Regions from separate parts of the Streptomyces sp. NPDC006610 genome, predicted to be linked through region 1. Evidence: riboswitches for the same ligand, from Rfam matches in the RefSeq annotation. Region 1 holds a riboswitch; the other holds the start of a gene.
The links. Region 1 has a riboswitch for cyclic di-AMP ahead of ABZY13_RS15605 (C40 family peptidase). Riboswitches for the same ligand answer to the same signal wherever they lie in the genome.

Region 1 (7,603 bases):
GCGAAGGCGGAGGGCGAGCGCAGGTTCCCGCGGCTGCCGCGGCGCTGACCCGTCGCGGTCGCGTCGGCCGAGGCCGGCCGGCGCCTCGTCCAGCAGGCGGCGCAGGCGCAGGGGGCCACGCGCCCGCGGCAACGCCGACCCGTCACGGACGCGTCACGTCGATCCGGGCCAGCGCCTCGTCCAGCAGGCGGCGCAGACGCAGGGCGTCCGGGGCGACGCCGGTGACGAGTGCGGCGGGGCCGGCGAGCGGGACCACGGCGGCCGTGTCGCCCAGCATCCGTGCTTTCGCCGGCCGGTCCGTGAACTCGGGGCGAGCGACGAGAAGTTGCCCCATCGCCCGGTGGCCGGCCAGTCCGGCGGGGCCGTCCCAGCCGCCCGGCGCTCCCGGCCCGCAGGCCAGTTCCTGGTCGAGGACGGTCCGTCCGCCGATGCGCAGGCGAAGGCGGCTGGTGAGCCGGCCGGGTTCCTCGCCGGCCCGCCCGAGCACCTGTTCCTCGCGCAGCACCAGCCGGGCGCCCGGGGCGAGGTCGGCGTGGGTGCGGACGTACAGCTCGCTGCCCCGCGCGGAGATCAACTGTTCGGGCAGCCACAGCAGTTCACCCCCGTCGGCAACGGTGAGCCGGACGTCGTAGCGGGCGGGTCCCTTCGTCTGGCCGGGCAGGGCGATGGTGGCGGCGGCCGAGCCGACCCGCAGCCGGGCGCCCTCTCCGACTTCGGCCTCGACGGTGAAACGGTCGCCGCCGAGGGGCCCGCTCATCGCACCGACCAGCGTCACCCGGGCCTCGCCCGCCCCGCCCCGGGTGCGGCGGGGCGCGAGCGGGCCCTCGCCCTCCAGCACGGGCAGGGCGGTGCCGCCGCGTCCGTCGCCGCGGGCGTGTATCCGCGCGGCGGCCCGGACCCCGCCGACCGGGGTCACGCCGTCCACCCCCACGCCGTCCGCGCTCACGCCGTCCACACGGCGAGTCGCTCCCGCACCCAGCCGGCGACCTCTTCGACCCCGGCCTCGCCGCGCAGGGACTGGAAGACGACCGGCAGTCCGGCCCGCTGCACCTCGGCGTCGGCCGCCATCCGGGCGAGGTCGGAGCCGACGTACGGGGCGAGGTCGGTCTTGTTGACGACGAGCAGGTCGGCGGTGGTGACGCCGGGGCCGCCCTTGCGCGGGATGTCGTCGCCGCCCGCGACGTCGATCACGAAGACCTGCGCGTCGACCAGGCCCCTGGAGAAGGTGGCGGTGAGGTTGTCGCCGCCGGACTCGACCAGGATCAGGTCGAGCGGGCCCACCTCGTCCTCCAGGTCCTCGACGGCTTCGAGGTTGGCGGAGATGTCGTCGCGGATCGCGGTGTGCGGGCAGGCCCCGGTCTCGACGGCGGTGATCCGCTCGGGCGGCAGCACGGCCTCGCGCAGCAGGAACTCGGCGTCCTCGCGGGTGTAGATGTCGTTGGTGACGACGGCGAGGGACAGTTCGTCGCGCAGGGCTCGGCACAGGGCGGCGACGGTGGCGGTCTTGCCGGAGCCGACGGGGCCGCCGAGGCCGATGCGCAGGGCGCGGCGGCTGCCGTCGGGGCGGCGGGCGTCGGCGCCGACGGCGGCGGGGCCGTGGTGGGTGTGGTCGAGGTGCATGGCGGCGGCTCCTTGCCGTGGGGGTGGGGTGCGGGTCAGGAGGCGAACAGGCGTACGGGCCAGGCGGCGTGCGCTTCGGCGGCGATCTCCAGGAGCGGGGCGGAGGCGGCGGGCAGGGCGTCGGTCCCGTGGGCGGGCACCTGGCGGGCCGCCTCCACGGCCCGGTCGGCGATCCGGTCCAGCTCGGGCGCCAGCCGGGCCAGCACCGCCGTCGCGTCGAACGGGTCGAGGCTCAGCAGCCGCACGGTCGCGGTCGCCGGGCCGCCGACGCTCTCGTACGCCGCGCAGTGGGCCGCGTCCAGAGGGCCGAGCCCCGCCGCGCGCGCGGTGAGGCCGAGCACCACCGGCTGGTGGGCTCCCTTGGGGAACTCCCGTGCGAGGAGATTCAGTTCGGGCGACGGCCAGGTGGCCCGGGCGGCCCGCAGCAGCTGCCGGCCCAGCCTGCGCGCGGCGGTCCGCAGCGCCGGTGACGGCGTCCGCGCGTCCGCCACCGCGTCGAGGCGCACGGGGTCGGCGCCGAGCGCGGCGGAGGCGGCGAGGGCGGCTGCCACCAATCCGGCGGTGTGGAGCCGTCCCCGGCAGAACTCCTCCAGGCTCGCGGCGTCCGTGATCCGCCCCGCCCGCACCGCGGCCTCGGCCCCGCCGGAGTGCGCGTGTCCTCCGGCGGGGAAACGGCCGTCGGCCAGGACGAGCAGTGCTGCGCGTGACATCGGCCGGCCTCTCAGAAGAGGAAGTAGCGCTGGGCCATGGGCAGTTCGGCCGCCGGGGTGGCCTCGACCAGTTCGCCGTCGATGTGCACGGCGAAGCTGTCGGGGTCGACGCGCACCTCGGGCCGGGCGTCGTTCTCGCGCATGTCGGCCTTGGTCACGCCGCGGGTCGACTCGATGGCGACGAACCGCTTGCCGAGCGCGAGCCGCTCCGGCAGCCCGTCCTCCAGGGCCGGCGGCGCGACGAAGTTGAACGAGTTCGCGGCCGGGGCCCGCCCGATCGCCCCGTACATCGGCCGGGGCAGGATCGGCTGGGGCGTCGGGATGGAGGCGTTGGCGTCGCCCATCTGCGCGTACGCGATCTGCCCGCCCTTGACGACCAGGAGCGGCTTGACGCCGAAGAACGCCGGCTCCCACAGCACCAGGTCGGCGAGCTTGCCGCTCTCCACCGAGCCGATCTCGTGGGCGAGGCCCTGCGCGAGCGCCGGGTTGATCGTGTACTTGGCGACATAGCGACGTACGCGGTGGTTGTCGGCGCGGCCGTCGCCGGGCAGCGCACCGCGCCGGCGCTTCATCACATGGGCGGTCTGCCAGGTCCGCAAAATCACCTCGCCGACCCGGCCCATGGCCTGGGAGTCGGAGGAGATGATCGAGATCGCGCCCAGGTCGTGCAGGATGTCCTCGGCGCCGATGGTGGAGGGCCGGATGCGCGACTCGGCGAACGCGAGGTCCTCGGGGACGGCCGGGTTGAGGTGGTGACAGACCATCAGCATGTCGAGGTGTTCCTCGGCGGTGTTGACGGTGAAGGGCCGCGTCGGGTTCGTGGAGCTCGGCAGGACGTGCGGTTCGGAGACGACGGTCATGATGTCGGGCGCGTGACCGCCGCCCGCGCCCTCGGTGTGGTACGCGTGGATGCCGCGTCCGGCGATGGCGGCGAGCGTGTCGCCGACGAAACCGGCCTCGTTCAGGGTGTCCGTGTGGATGGCGACCTGGATGCCGGTCCGCTCGGCGACGGTGAGGGCGGCGTCGATGACGGCCGGGGTGGAGCCCCAGTCCTCGTGCAGCTTCAGGCCCAGCGCGCCGCCGCGGATCTGGGAGAGCATCGCCTCGTGGGAGACGGTGTTGCCCTTGCCGAGGAGGCCGATGTTGAGCGGGTACGCCTCCATCGCCTCCAGCATCCGGGCGAGGTGCCAGGGGCCGGGGGTGACGGTGGTCGCCTTCGAGCCCTCGGCGGGGCCGGTGCCGCCGCCGACGAGGGTCGTGACGCCGGAGGCGAGGGCCTCGTCGGCGATCTGCGGGCAGATGAAGTGCACGTGCGCGTCGACGGCTCCCGCGGTGAGGATGCGTCCGTTGCCCGCGACGACCTCCGTCTCGGGGCCGATGACCAGTTCGGGGTGGACCCCGTCCATGGTGTCGGGGTTGCCCGCCTTGCCGATGCCGGTGATCCGCCCGTCGCGGATGCCGACGTCGGCCTTGACGACGCCCCAGTGGTCGACGATCACGGCCCCGGTGATCACGGTGTCCGGGGCGCCGTCCGCGCGTGTGGCCCGCGACTGGCCCATGGACTCGCGGATGACCTTGCCGCCGCCGAACACCGCCTCGTCGCCGGCCCGGCCGGGACCGCCGCAGCGGTCCTCCTCGATCTCGATCAGCAGGTCGGTGTCGGCGAGCCGGAGGCGGTCGCCGGTGGTCGGGCCGAACAGGTCGGCGTACGCGGCACGCGAGATCTCAGGCATCGAGGGCCCCTCCGGTCTCCCCGCGCAGTCCGGGCACGATCCGGGCGCCGGCCAGCGGGACGAGTTCCACCTCGACGGGGATGCCGGGCTCGAAGCGGACGGCGGTGCCGGCGGCGACGTTCAGCCGCTTGCCGCGCGCGGCGGCGCGGTCGAACTCCAGACCGGGGTTGGCCTCGGCGAAGTGGTAATGGGAGCCGACCTGGACGGGCCGGTCGGCGGCGTTGAGGACGGTCGTCCGGGTGACCTCGCGGCCCTCGTTGTACGCAATCGGCCCGTCGGCGAACAGGATCTCTCCGGGAATCATCGGGCGCTCCCCCTCAGACGATCGGGTCGTGGACGGTGACGAGCTTGGTGCCGTCGGGGAACGTCGCCTCGACCTGGACGTCGTGGATCATCTCGGGCACGCCCTCCATGACGTCGTCACGGGTGAGCAGCCGGCGTCCGGACGCCATGAGTTCGGCGACGGTGCGGCCGTCGCGCGCGCCCTCGAGGATGTGCGAGGTGATGAGGGCGACGGCCTCGGGGTGGTTGAGCCGAAGTCCGCGCGCCCGGCGCTTGGCGGCCACGTCGGCCGCGACGTGGATCAGCAGCCTCTCCTGCTCGTGCGGGGTCAGTTGCAACGTCCCACCTCACATCCTCGCTCCGGGCGCCGTGCGGGTCCCGGTTGCCGCGGCCATCGGGCAAGTTGCCTGGTGGCGTGAGGGGGCAGGCTAATCGGCACGGGTTTCCGGCGCGTTAACCGAGCGCGGGCGCGACCGGCGCCGCCCCGGCTCGCCCGGGGTGCCCCGGCCTGCCCGGGCTGACCGGACTTCACGCTCCGACAGGTGACGCACCGCCGGACCGGACCGCGTCGTCCGGGCCGTCATGAGCGCCCGTGCGGGCGGGAGTTGAAACGGACCGAAAGGGTTACCCCCGACCGGAGTATTCGCGGGCCCTTTTTCGGAACGTCTCCGGTTGCGCAACGGACGTGCTTTCGGGGCGGAATCGAGTGTTCCACCGCTGGTCCGGGGGTGCGTGGCGGTCTTGACAGACGTTCGCACACCAGACTGTCCACCCGAACGGGTGAGTGAGAGTAAGACCACAAAGTCCCGGTTCCACTGGGTTTTTCGGACATCCGTGAGTCAAGATCCGTGACTGACGACAAGCCCCCGCCACCGCGGCGGGGCGATCCGGGCGGACGCCGAGTCCTGCCGCCGCCCGGATGACCGGTCGACAGGAGTGGATCGGCAGGAGTGGAGGACCCGAGCAAGACGGGCCGCCGGGACCCAGGTTCCGAGCAGCCCTTGGGGTGAAGCCGCGCCAGCGCGGCCGGGCAACTTCGCCAGCCCGAATCCGACAGGTCATCCTTCACAGGCGGCTGACGAAGGGTTGCGCATGACCGCGCTCAATCGTGTCCCGTCGCTCATGGCACGCGCCGGAACGGCCTCGGCGCTCACACTGGCCGCGATGGGCGGCTCCGTGGTGGTCCCGGGGGTCGCCTCGGAGGCCGCCGCCGCCACGCCGGCGACGAAGGCCCTCCAGGTGGCGGCCTCGAAGAAGGGCGCCCCGTACCGGTACGGGGCCACCGGGCCGCGCCGGTTCGACTGCTCGGGGCTGACGCTGTACTCGTACAAGAAGGCGGGCAAGAAGCTGCCGCGCACCGCGGCGCAGCAGTACAACAAGACCCGCCACATCCCGGCCCGCAGCCGCAAGGCCGGCGACCTGGTGTTCTTCCACTCGGGCTCGTACGTCTACCACGTGGGCATCTACGCCGGTAAGGGCAAGATCTGGCACGCCCCGAAGACGGGGGACGTGGTGCGTCTGCAGAAGATCTGGACGAAGAGCGTGTGGTACGGCCGAGTGGCCTGACCCGCCGGGCGGTGGCGGGCCCCGACCGGGCCGCCACCGCCCGGCCCCGCCCCGGAGCCCGGGCAAGGGCCCCGGGGCGCCGGGGCCGTGCCCACGGGCTCGCCTGCCCACGGGCTCGCCTCGGACGGAACGACGCCCGCTCCGCGGCCACGCGGGCGGGCCTGCGGCACATGGAGAGAGCCGACCACCACGGGTGACCCGCGCGGATTCGTCCGTCCGGTGCGCGCAGTACGCGCCCGCCTCCGCCGCGCGGCTCCTGCGACGCCCGTCTGCCCGCACCTCTCGTGAGGCGATGCCCACCAAGACCGCTCGGCGCCCGAGACGGCACGGCTCCCCCGCGCGGGTGCGGTCGGCACGGCCCGGCAGCCCCGGGCCGCCGCCGGACGCGTCCGCCCGCCCCGCTCGCAGGCAGACCCGTCGCCGCGCCCCCACGGGCCCTGGCTCGGAGTTCCCCTCCGCCGGACGCACCCGCCCCCGGTGACGGGCGAGGCCCGTTCCCCAGGGACGCACCCTCCCCACCACGCCCCGCCGGGCGCTCGCGGCCCAAGGCCCCGCTACGACCCCTGCTGCCCCGCCGTCGGCAACGCACGGGGCGGTGTCGTCGTCCACGGGATCTCGATCGCCACCGTCTTGCCGCCCTCCCGCGTCGGGCGCACCCGCAGGCGGCCGCCGTGCTCGGCGGTCAGGCAGCGGATGATGGCCAGGCCGCGTCCGTTGTCCTGCTGCACCGCCGCCGGCAGCCGTTTCGGGAATCTCGGGTGGCTGTCGGTCACCCCGATGCGCAGGTGTTCGTCACGGGCCAGTTCGATGTCCACCCGGAAGGTGGGTGACAGCCCGAAGGTGTGCTGTACGGCGTTGGTGGCGAGTTCGGAGACGATGAGCCGCACGGTGTCGGCCGCGTCCGTGTCCGGCGACAGACCCCATTCCGCCAGCGTGCCGACCACGTAGGCGCGGGCGGCCGAGACCGAGGCGGGCTCGCTCGGCAGAGTGACGGATGCTTCCAGACGGTCTGCCATGGCGACGTCGCCCCTTTCCCGCGGGACCGGAGTCCGGCACGGAGCGGATGGTTCGAGTACGGTCCCGGACTGGTGCTTGTCCGCCAGACTGCCATCACCGCGCCGGTCACGGTGGCGATCCACCGAGTAATGCATATATCTGTCGCTCGAAGCGGTGAACTCTGCGACGGCAGAGCGTTTTTGGGCGACTCGGAAGGAGTAAGGAGTTGCCCATGCAACACGGTCCCGCGGTACGCCGCCGGAAACTGGGCGCAGAATTACGCGAACTGCGCGCCCGCGCGGGGCTCACGAGCGGTGAGGCGGCCCACCTGGTGGGCTGGCACCAGTCGAAGGTGAGCCGGATCGAGACCGGCCAGAGCGGGGTGAAACCGGCCGATCTGAGACTGCTGCTGGACGCCTACGGCGTGACGGATCCGCAGTTGCGCGAGGTGCTGCTGATGCTGGCGGGCTCCGGCCGGGCGCACGGCAGGGATCACTGGTGGCACGCCTACCGCGGGGTGCTGCCGCCCACGTACCGCGACTTCATCAGCCTGGAGTCCCAGGCCACGGCCATGCGCACGCTGGAGACCTCGGTGGTGCCGGGCCTCCTGCAGACCCCGGAGTACGCCCGCGCGGTGACGCGGGCCGCCGTCGAAGGGCTGTCGGAGGACCGTCTCGACGCCCTCGTGGAGGTACG
Region 2 (7,603 bases), on a different contig from region 1:
CGGACCCGGCCCCTACCAGGGCGGACGGCTGCGGCTCGTGGAGACGCGGGCCATCGAGGACGTCGTCCTCATGCGCTACGAGCCCACCGCACCCGGCGCCGGGCAGCTGCCGTCGGCCGCCGACCGGCGCTGGCTGGCGCTCGCCTGCGAGCTGGCGGAGCGGTGCCCGCCCTCGCGCACGGCGTTCAGCGTGGGGGCCGTGGTCGTCGCGGCGGACGGCGCCGAACTGGCCCGCGGGCACTCGCGCGAGGGCGGGGACCCGGTCGTCCACGCGGAGGAGGCGGCGCTCGCGAAGATCGCCCCGGACGATCCGCGGCTCGCCGGAGCCACGGTGTACAGCAGCCTGGAGCCGTGCGCCCGACGCGCCTCCCGGCCGCGCCCCTGCGCCCGGCTGATTCTGGACGCGGGTGTCCGCCGGGTGGTGACCGCCTGGCGGGAGCCGGACACCTTCGTCACCGGCGCGGACGGCAGCGGACTGCTCGCCGCGGCCGGCGCCGACGTCGTCGTCCTGCCGGAACTGGAGGAGCGGGCCAAGGCGCCCAACCGTCACCTGGCGGGGTGAGGAGTGTCCGTCGCCGGTGGGGCGGAGCAGCGGTGGAGCGGGCGGGGCGCGCCCTCCCGTCCGGCCGGCGCGCTGCCCGCTCCCCGTCCGGCGGACCGCCCATCGGCCCAACATCCGCTGCGCCTCGCCGCGCGCCGGGTCACGCTGCCCCTGGGTGAAGCAGCACGGCAGGACGGACGCGGAGGCGGCGCGCATGAGGGCCATGAGAGCCACGAGGGCTGTGAGAGCCACGAGGGGCACGAGGGTTGCGAGCAGGCGGGTGGTCCTGGGCGTGGCCGGCGCGGGGCTCGCGGCGGCGCTGGCCGGCGGGCTGGTCGGGGCGTGCGGGGTCATGGACGCCGGGGGACGGACCATGGTGCGCGCGCTGCCCGCCGACGCCGGGTTCACCCACCCCGGCGTGCTGGTCAACGCCCGGCAGCTGGACGTCGTACGCGAGAACGTCACCGCCGGACGGCAGCCGTGGCTGAAGGCCTACCTCGACATGCGGGACAGCCCGTACGGGTCGTACCGACACCGGGCGCGGCCGGTGAGGACCGTCCACTGCCCCGGCGGCAGGGCCGGGCGCGGCTGCGCCGCCGAACGAAAGGACGCGATCGCCGCCTACACGCAGGCGCTCCTGTACGGCGTCACCGGCAAGCGGCAGCACGCCGAAAAGGCGATCGAGATCATGGACGCGTGGTCGGAGAGGCTGCGCCGGCACACCGGGGGCGACGCCGCGCTGCAGGCCGCGTGGACCGGCGGGACCTGGGCGCGGGCCGCCGAGATCGTGCGGCACGCACCGGGCGCCGGATGGGAGGCCGGGTACATGCGGCGGTTCGAGGGGATGCTGCGCACCGTCCATCTGCCCGAGGTCACCCGGCCGGGCCGGGCCGACGACGGTCACCGGGAGCTCGTCGCCGCCGACGCCGCCCTCGGCATGGCCGTCTTCCTCGACGACCACCGCGCCTTCGACGCCGCCCTCCGCCGCTTCCGCGAGCACGTCCCCGCCCAATTTCCGCTGGAGCGGGGCCGGTCCGCCGCCCGCACGGACTGCCGGCACCTGCGGCGGACCGGCGCCTCGCTCGCCGCCGCCGCGCACATCGCCGAGACCGCCTGGCACCAGGGCGTCGACGTGTACAGCGAGGTGGAGGACCGGCTCAGGGCCACGCTCGACCGGCAGGCGGCGGGGCTGCGGCGGTGCGGGGGGACGGCCGGGCCGCCGCCGGCGGTCGTCCTCAACCACCTGGAACAGCGGCTCGACAAGCCCGCCGCGGCCGCCCGCAGCGCTGCTGCCCGGCCGGGGGCCCTTGCCGGCACCGACCACCGCTTCGTCGCCTGGGAGAGCCTCACCCACACCGGCAACCCCGGCGGCTGAGGAGCGGGCGGTCCGGGTCGGCGAAAACCCTGGCGTGAGGGCTCCCGCGGATGGCGTACACTGGATTCATCGACGCGGGGTGGAGCAGCTCGGTAGCTCGCTGGGCTCATAACCCAGAGGTCGCAGGTTCAAATCCTGTCCCCGCTACTGAAGGCCCAGGGCCGGAATCCTGATCAGCAGATCATGGGTTCCGGCCCTGAGTGTTGTCCGCGCCGACCGCGCTGTCCGCGGCACGCCCTCCACCTCGGTCACGTCAGGTAGTCGTACGACCGTGCACGGGTAACATCTGAGACACCGTCATAAACTCGTCCGCTCCTGAGCCCGGGTCAACTCGCCCGGTTTTCGCCGCTCGTGAGCCGTACGTCCCGGCCGAGAACGTTAATGATCAAGCTGAACGGCTTGGAATTCAGGCCCCGGTTCTATTAACGTCCGATAACGCAGCGCGGTCGTCCCAGCCGTCACAAGAGGCGGCTCCGTGCGCACACGCCGAATCCCGCAAGGGAACCGGGGAACCATCACCTTGGGGTGAATCGGGCGTAGGCCGCCGTATCGGCACGGATGGTTTACGCGCGTAGGAGACCTTCCTGCTCCGAACCCGTCAGCTAACCCGGTAGGCGAGAAGGAAGGAAAGGAGTACGCCCACGTGGCGTCCAACCCGCCTGCCCCGCAAGCCCCGTTCTTCCCGGCACCGCGCTCCGAGGACACCGTCGTCTACGGCGGACAGCGCACCGACGAGGGGCCGTGGGAGGAGTGGAACCCCACCGCCGACTCCGTCCGCCCCGTCCGTGGCAAGCACCGCGTCGCCAAGCAGCGCGGCGGCGGACTCGCCCGCAGCTCCACCGTTCTCGGCGTCGGCGTCATAGCGGCCGTCGGCGCGGGCGGCATGGCCACCGCGCAGACCGGCAAGCCGCCGGTGTCGATCTCGATGCCCGACCTGCCCAACGTCGGCTCCCTGCTCTCGGACGACGCCGAGGACGCCGCCGACACCGCCGTCGCGCAGACCGCCGCCGCACCGCTCAGCGGCGCCGGTGTCACCACCGCCGACACCGCCCAGGGCACCACCGACGCCGGCGAGGCCCTGCGCGCCCGGATCATCGCCCAGGCCGAACAGCAGCAGGAGCAGGTCGAGAGCAAGGCCGCCGCGGAGGCCGTCGCCGCTGCCGAGAAGGCCGCCGCCGAAGCCGCCGCCAAGGCCGAGAAGGAGGCGGAGGCCAAGGCCGCCGCCGCCAAGGCCGCCGCGGAGGAGGAGGCCCGCAAGAAGGCCGAGGCCGAGCGCCTCGCCGAGCTGGCCCGCCAGTACACGCTGCCGACCTCCTCGTACACCCTCACCTCGACGTACGGCCAGGCCGGCGCCATGTGGTCGTCCGGCTACCACACCGGCGTCGACTTCGCCGCCCCCACCGGCACCCTCATCAAGGCCGTCCACACCGGCACCATCACGCAGGCCGGCTGGGACGGGTCGTACGGCTACAAGACCGTGCTCACCCTCGAGGACGGCACCGAGATCCTCTACGCCCACCAGTCGTCGATCAGCGTCACCGTGGGCCAGAAGGTCAACACCGGCGACGTGATCGGGCGCGTGGGCGCCACCGGCAACGTCACCGGCCCCCACCTCCACCTCGAGGTGCGCACCGGCGACGGCGGCGCCGTCGACCCCATCGCCTGGCTGCGCGACAAGGGCCTCAACCCCTGACGTCCGCCGCCGACGCGGCACACCTTCGATCCCCGGCGGTCCTGACGGCACCCCCCCGACGTCAGGGCTGCCGATCGCGGGTCCTCACGTCCGGTACGGGTTGTACTGCGCCGGGTGCCACGCCTGCGGCCCCGCCGCCCACGGGGGTACGGCCACCGGTGCCACCGGCGCGGTGACGCGCGCCGCGTGCTCCAGCGCCGGACGGGCGACCTCCCGCCGGGACCACAGCTCCCGCAGCAGCTCACCCTCCCGCACGGCGAAGTCCGCCCCCGCCCTGCCCTGCCGCAGCCGGCGGCGCAGCTGCGCCAGCGAGGTCGCGCGGGACTGGTACTCGGCCACCGTGCGCGCCGCCGGCCGGCCCAGATGGTGGCCGGCGTACTCGCGGGCCAGCCGCCGCGCCCGCAGCGAGCCCAGCGCGTACGGCTCGGCCGGAGCGAGCCAGCCGGCCGCGGCGTAGGCGGGCAGTTCCTCGCGCACCGTGCGCAGTGCACGCTGCCGGCTCCAGATCACCAGCCACGTCAGCAGGCCGAACACCGGCACCATGAAACCGCCGTACACCGCGAAGAAGCCGTACTCGCCGAAGGTCGCCGAACCGTTCCACAGGGCGTGCATGCCCATCGCGAGCAGCAGCCCGCCCAGCGGCGGCAGGATCCGGCGCAGCCGCTGCCGCTCCCCGGCGAGGGCCGCGAGTCCGAAGCCGATGCCGGTCAGGACGGTGAACAGGGGATGCGCGAAGGGCGACATGACGACCCGGACGAAGAACGTCGCCGCCGTGACCGTGGCGATGCCGTCACCGCTGAGCCGGTCGGCGCCGAAGGCGTTGCCCAGGTAGAGGATGTTCTCGGTGAAGGCGAAGCCGGTCGCGGTGATCCCGGCCAGGACGACGCCGTCGACGATGCCGGTGAGATCGCGGCGGCGGAAGAGGAACAGCAGCAGGACGGCGACGGCCTTGGTGGTCTCCTCGACGACCGGCGCTATCACCGTCGCGCCGAGGGTGTTCGCGCTCGCCGGGTCGGCGGTCGCCGTGGCGATCCAGCGGACGGCGAAGCTGTTGGCGACGATCGCCATCAGCGCCGCCGCACAGGCGCCCCAGGCGAAGGCGAAGGCCAGATTGCGCCAGGGGCCGGGATCGACGCGGTCCAGCCAGCGGAAGACGGCTATCAGCAGCGGCACCGGCAGGACCGCGAGTCCGAGGCCGACCAGGAACCCGTCGGTGCCGGTCTCCTCGCGGACCAGGGCGAGGATGACCAGCCCCGACATCGCCAGCAGCGTGGTCAGCGCGGCGTAGCCCAGCCGGCGCCGGCGCCACCAGGGCGCGTGCGCCGGGACGCCGCCGTCCGGAGTGGCTAAGGGCGTCGGGTGCGGGGGACCGGTGGCCACTGCGCCCCCTTACGGCAAGGACCGGTGCGGTACGCGGCGGAAGAGCAGGTCGTTCACGGCATGGCCCTTGTCCAGGCCCTGGCCCTCGAAGCGGGTGAGGGGGCGGAAGGCGGGGCGTGGCGCGAAACCGCCGTCGGGGCTGGTGTTCTCGTACGCGGGGTGCACGGTGAGCACCTCCAGCATCTGCTCGGCGTACGGCTCCCAGTCCGTGGCGCAGTGCAGGATCGCCCCCGGCCTCAGCCGGGCCGCGGCGAGGGTGAGGAAGTCCGGCTGGATCAGCCGCCGCTTGTGGTGCCGCTTCTTCGGCCAGGGGTCGGGGAAGAAGACGCGCAGCCCGTCGAGGGAGTCGGGGGCCAGCATCTCGCGCAGCAGGATGATGGCGTCGCCGTTGCCGACCCGGACGTTGGCCAGGCCGTTGCGCTCGGCCAGGCCCAGCAGGTTGCCCTGGCCGGGGGTGTGCACGTCGACGGCGAGGATGTTGGTGCCGGGGTCGGCGGCGGCCATCTGGGCGGTGGCCTCGCCCATGCCGAAGCCGATCTCCAGGACGACGGGGTGGTCGTTGCCGAACAGCTCGGCCAGGTCGAGGACGCGCTGCCCGTCGATGTCCAGGCCCCACCGGTGCCACAGCCGTTGCAGGGCGTCCGCCTGCCCGGCGGTCACCCGGCTCCGGCGGGGCTGGAAGCTCCGGATCCGCCGCTCGAAGTGCGACCCGGCGGGATCCGCCTTGGGCCCGTCCGGGAACCTCGGCTCCGCCTTGTCCCGGCCGCGCGACGGAGCGGTGCCGGGGGAGGCGGAGCGGGGGGCTTCGGGGGTGTTCACGGAGTCAGACACAGTGGGGTCGATTTTACGGGCGGCGGGGGCGTGCGGCGTGCGGAGACGGTGCCGGTGCCATCCCCGGCGCGGTCCGCGGGGCGCCGACGCCCGTACGCGGTTCTGCGTTCGCCGGGTTGTCGGTGGCATGCGGTCCCGCGCCCGCCCGGCTTCCATCGGTACGCGGTTCCGTGCCCGTCCGGCCCTTGCGGGCGCGCGGTTCCGGGCCCGCCCGGCTCCCGCCGGTGCGCGGTTCCGCGGCCGCCCAGTCCTCGGTGACACGCGACCTTGCGCCCCTCCGGACCTCGGCGGCACGCGCACCCCCTCACGCTCACGCCCCACTCAGCACCCCCAGCACCCGCCGCGCCACCTCCCGGCCGATCGGCAGCGACGCCGTGGCCGCCGGGGACGGGGCGTTCAGAACGTGGACGACGCGCGGCGACTCCCGGATCAGGAAGTCGTCGGCGAGGGAGCCGTCGCGCAGCACCGCCTGGGCGCGCACCCCGGACGACGCCGGGACCAGGTCGTCCTGCGTCACCGCCGGGAGCAACCGGCGCACCGCCTCGGTGAACGCCGCCTTCGAGGCGGAGCGGCGCAGCTCCCCGGCGCCGTACCGCCAGTGGCGGCGGGCCATCCGCCAGGCGCCCGGCCAGGTGAGGCTCAGCGCCAGCTCGCGCGGGCGGACCACGCCCGGGCCGTAGCCCTCGCGGGCGAGCGCCGGGACGGCGTTGGGACCGATGTGGACGCCGCCGTCGATGCCGCGGGTGAGGTGCACGCCGAGGAACGGGAACGCCGGGTCGGGGACGGGATAGACCAGGCCGCGGACCAGCTCGGGCCGGGCCAGCTCGTAGTACTCGCCGCGGAAGGGGATGATCCGCATGCCCGGGTCGTCGCCGGTGAGCCGGGCGATCCGGTCGCAGTACAGCCCGGCGCAGTTCACCAGGGCCCTGCCGCGCAGCACCGCGCCGGCCGCCGTGCGCACGGCCACGCCCAGGGACGGGCGGCGGTCGACGGCGACGACCTCGGCGTCGTAGTGGATCCGCGCGCCGGAGGCGTCGGCGAGCCGGCGGGCGACCTCGGAGTAGTCGCAGACGCCCGTGGTGCCGACGTGTATGGCGGCCAGGCCCCGCACCTCGGGCTCGTACTCGGCGATCTGCGCGGCGACCAGCTCCCGCACCGGTATGCCGTTCTCCCGGCCGCGCTGGACCAGGGCGTGCAGCCGGGGCAGCTCGGACCGCTCGGTGGCCACGATGAGCTTGCCGGTGACGGCGTGCGGGATGTCGTACTCGGCGCAGAACTTCACCAGCTCGGCGGCGCCGCGCACCGCGAACCGCGCCTTGAGGGAGCCGGGGCGGTAGTAGACGCCGCTGTGGATGACGCCGCTGTTGCGGCCGGTCTGGTGGCGGGCCGGGCCCGGCTCCTTCTCCAGCACGGTCACGCGGGTGCCCGGCGCGGCGCGGGTGATCGCGTACGCCGTCGACAGGCCGACGATCCCGCCGCCGATCACCAGCACGTCGCAGTCGTAGGCGATCTTGTGCACCTGTTTCACCTCCCGGCTTCGATAGTGCACTGCGCCACTGACAATGCCCTCAAACCCGGGTTCCCGCCCGGAACCGCCCGGCGGGCCGTTCCGGGCCGTCGCCGTACCCGGTCAGGCGGGCGCCATGAGCAGCGGCCGGGCCCGCTCGCGCAGCTCCACGACCCGCGGCTCGTCGCCGTACGGCTCCAGGCGGTGCAGGAGGTCCCGCACGTACTCGGTGGTGCGTGCGGAGGAGATCCGGCCGGCGACCTCGACCGCCCGCAC

Region 2: it holds a riboswitch for cyclic di-AMP, as region 1 does, so the genes downstream of both, ABZY13_RS31780 (M23 family metallopeptidase) here and ABZY13_RS15605 (C40 family peptidase) in region 1, are expected to answer to the same signal.

What each region holds. Positions count from the first base shown of each region.
Region 1 is NZ_JBEXOP010000016.1:56,394-63,996, forward strand. Features, by position in the region: gene ABZY13_RS15570 (lysophospholipid acyltransferase family protein) at 1-48, shown strand, start outside; gene ABZY13_RS15575 (urease accessory protein UreD) at 143-925, opposite strand; gene ureG (urease accessory protein UreG) at 943-1,620, opposite strand; gene ABZY13_RS15585 (urease accessory UreF family protein) at 1,656-2,330, opposite strand; gene ABZY13_RS15590 (urease subunit alpha) at 2,342-4,063, opposite strand; gene ABZY13_RS15595 (urease subunit beta) at 4,056-4,367, opposite strand; gene ABZY13_RS15600 (urease subunit gamma) at 4,381-4,683, opposite strand; cyclic di-AMP (ydaO/yuaA leader) riboswitch at 5,232-5,434, shown strand; gene ABZY13_RS15605 (C40 family peptidase) at 5,438-5,911, shown strand; gene ABZY13_RS15610 (ATP-binding protein) at 6,466-6,927, opposite strand; gene ABZY13_RS15615 (helix-turn-helix transcriptional regulator) at 7,140-7,603, shown strand, end outside.
Region 2 is NZ_JBEXOP010000062.1:13,637-21,239, reverse strand. Features, by position in the region: gene ABZY13_RS31795 (dihydrofolate reductase family protein) at 1-562, shown strand, start outside; gene ABZY13_RS31790 (alginate lyase family protein) at 783-1,916, shown strand; tRNA gene ABZY13_RS31785 (tRNA-Met) at 1,990-2,063, shown strand; cyclic di-AMP (ydaO/yuaA leader) riboswitch at 2,391-2,548, shown strand; gene ABZY13_RS31780 (M23 family metallopeptidase) at 2,560-3,609, shown strand; gene ABZY13_RS31775 (PrsW family intramembrane metalloprotease) at 3,694-4,989, opposite strand; gene trmB (tRNA (guanosine(46)-N7)-methyltransferase TrmB) at 4,999-5,820, opposite strand; gene lhgO (L-2-hydroxyglutarate oxidase) at 6,131-7,339, opposite strand; gene ABZY13_RS31760 (MFS transporter) at 7,451-7,603, opposite strand, start outside.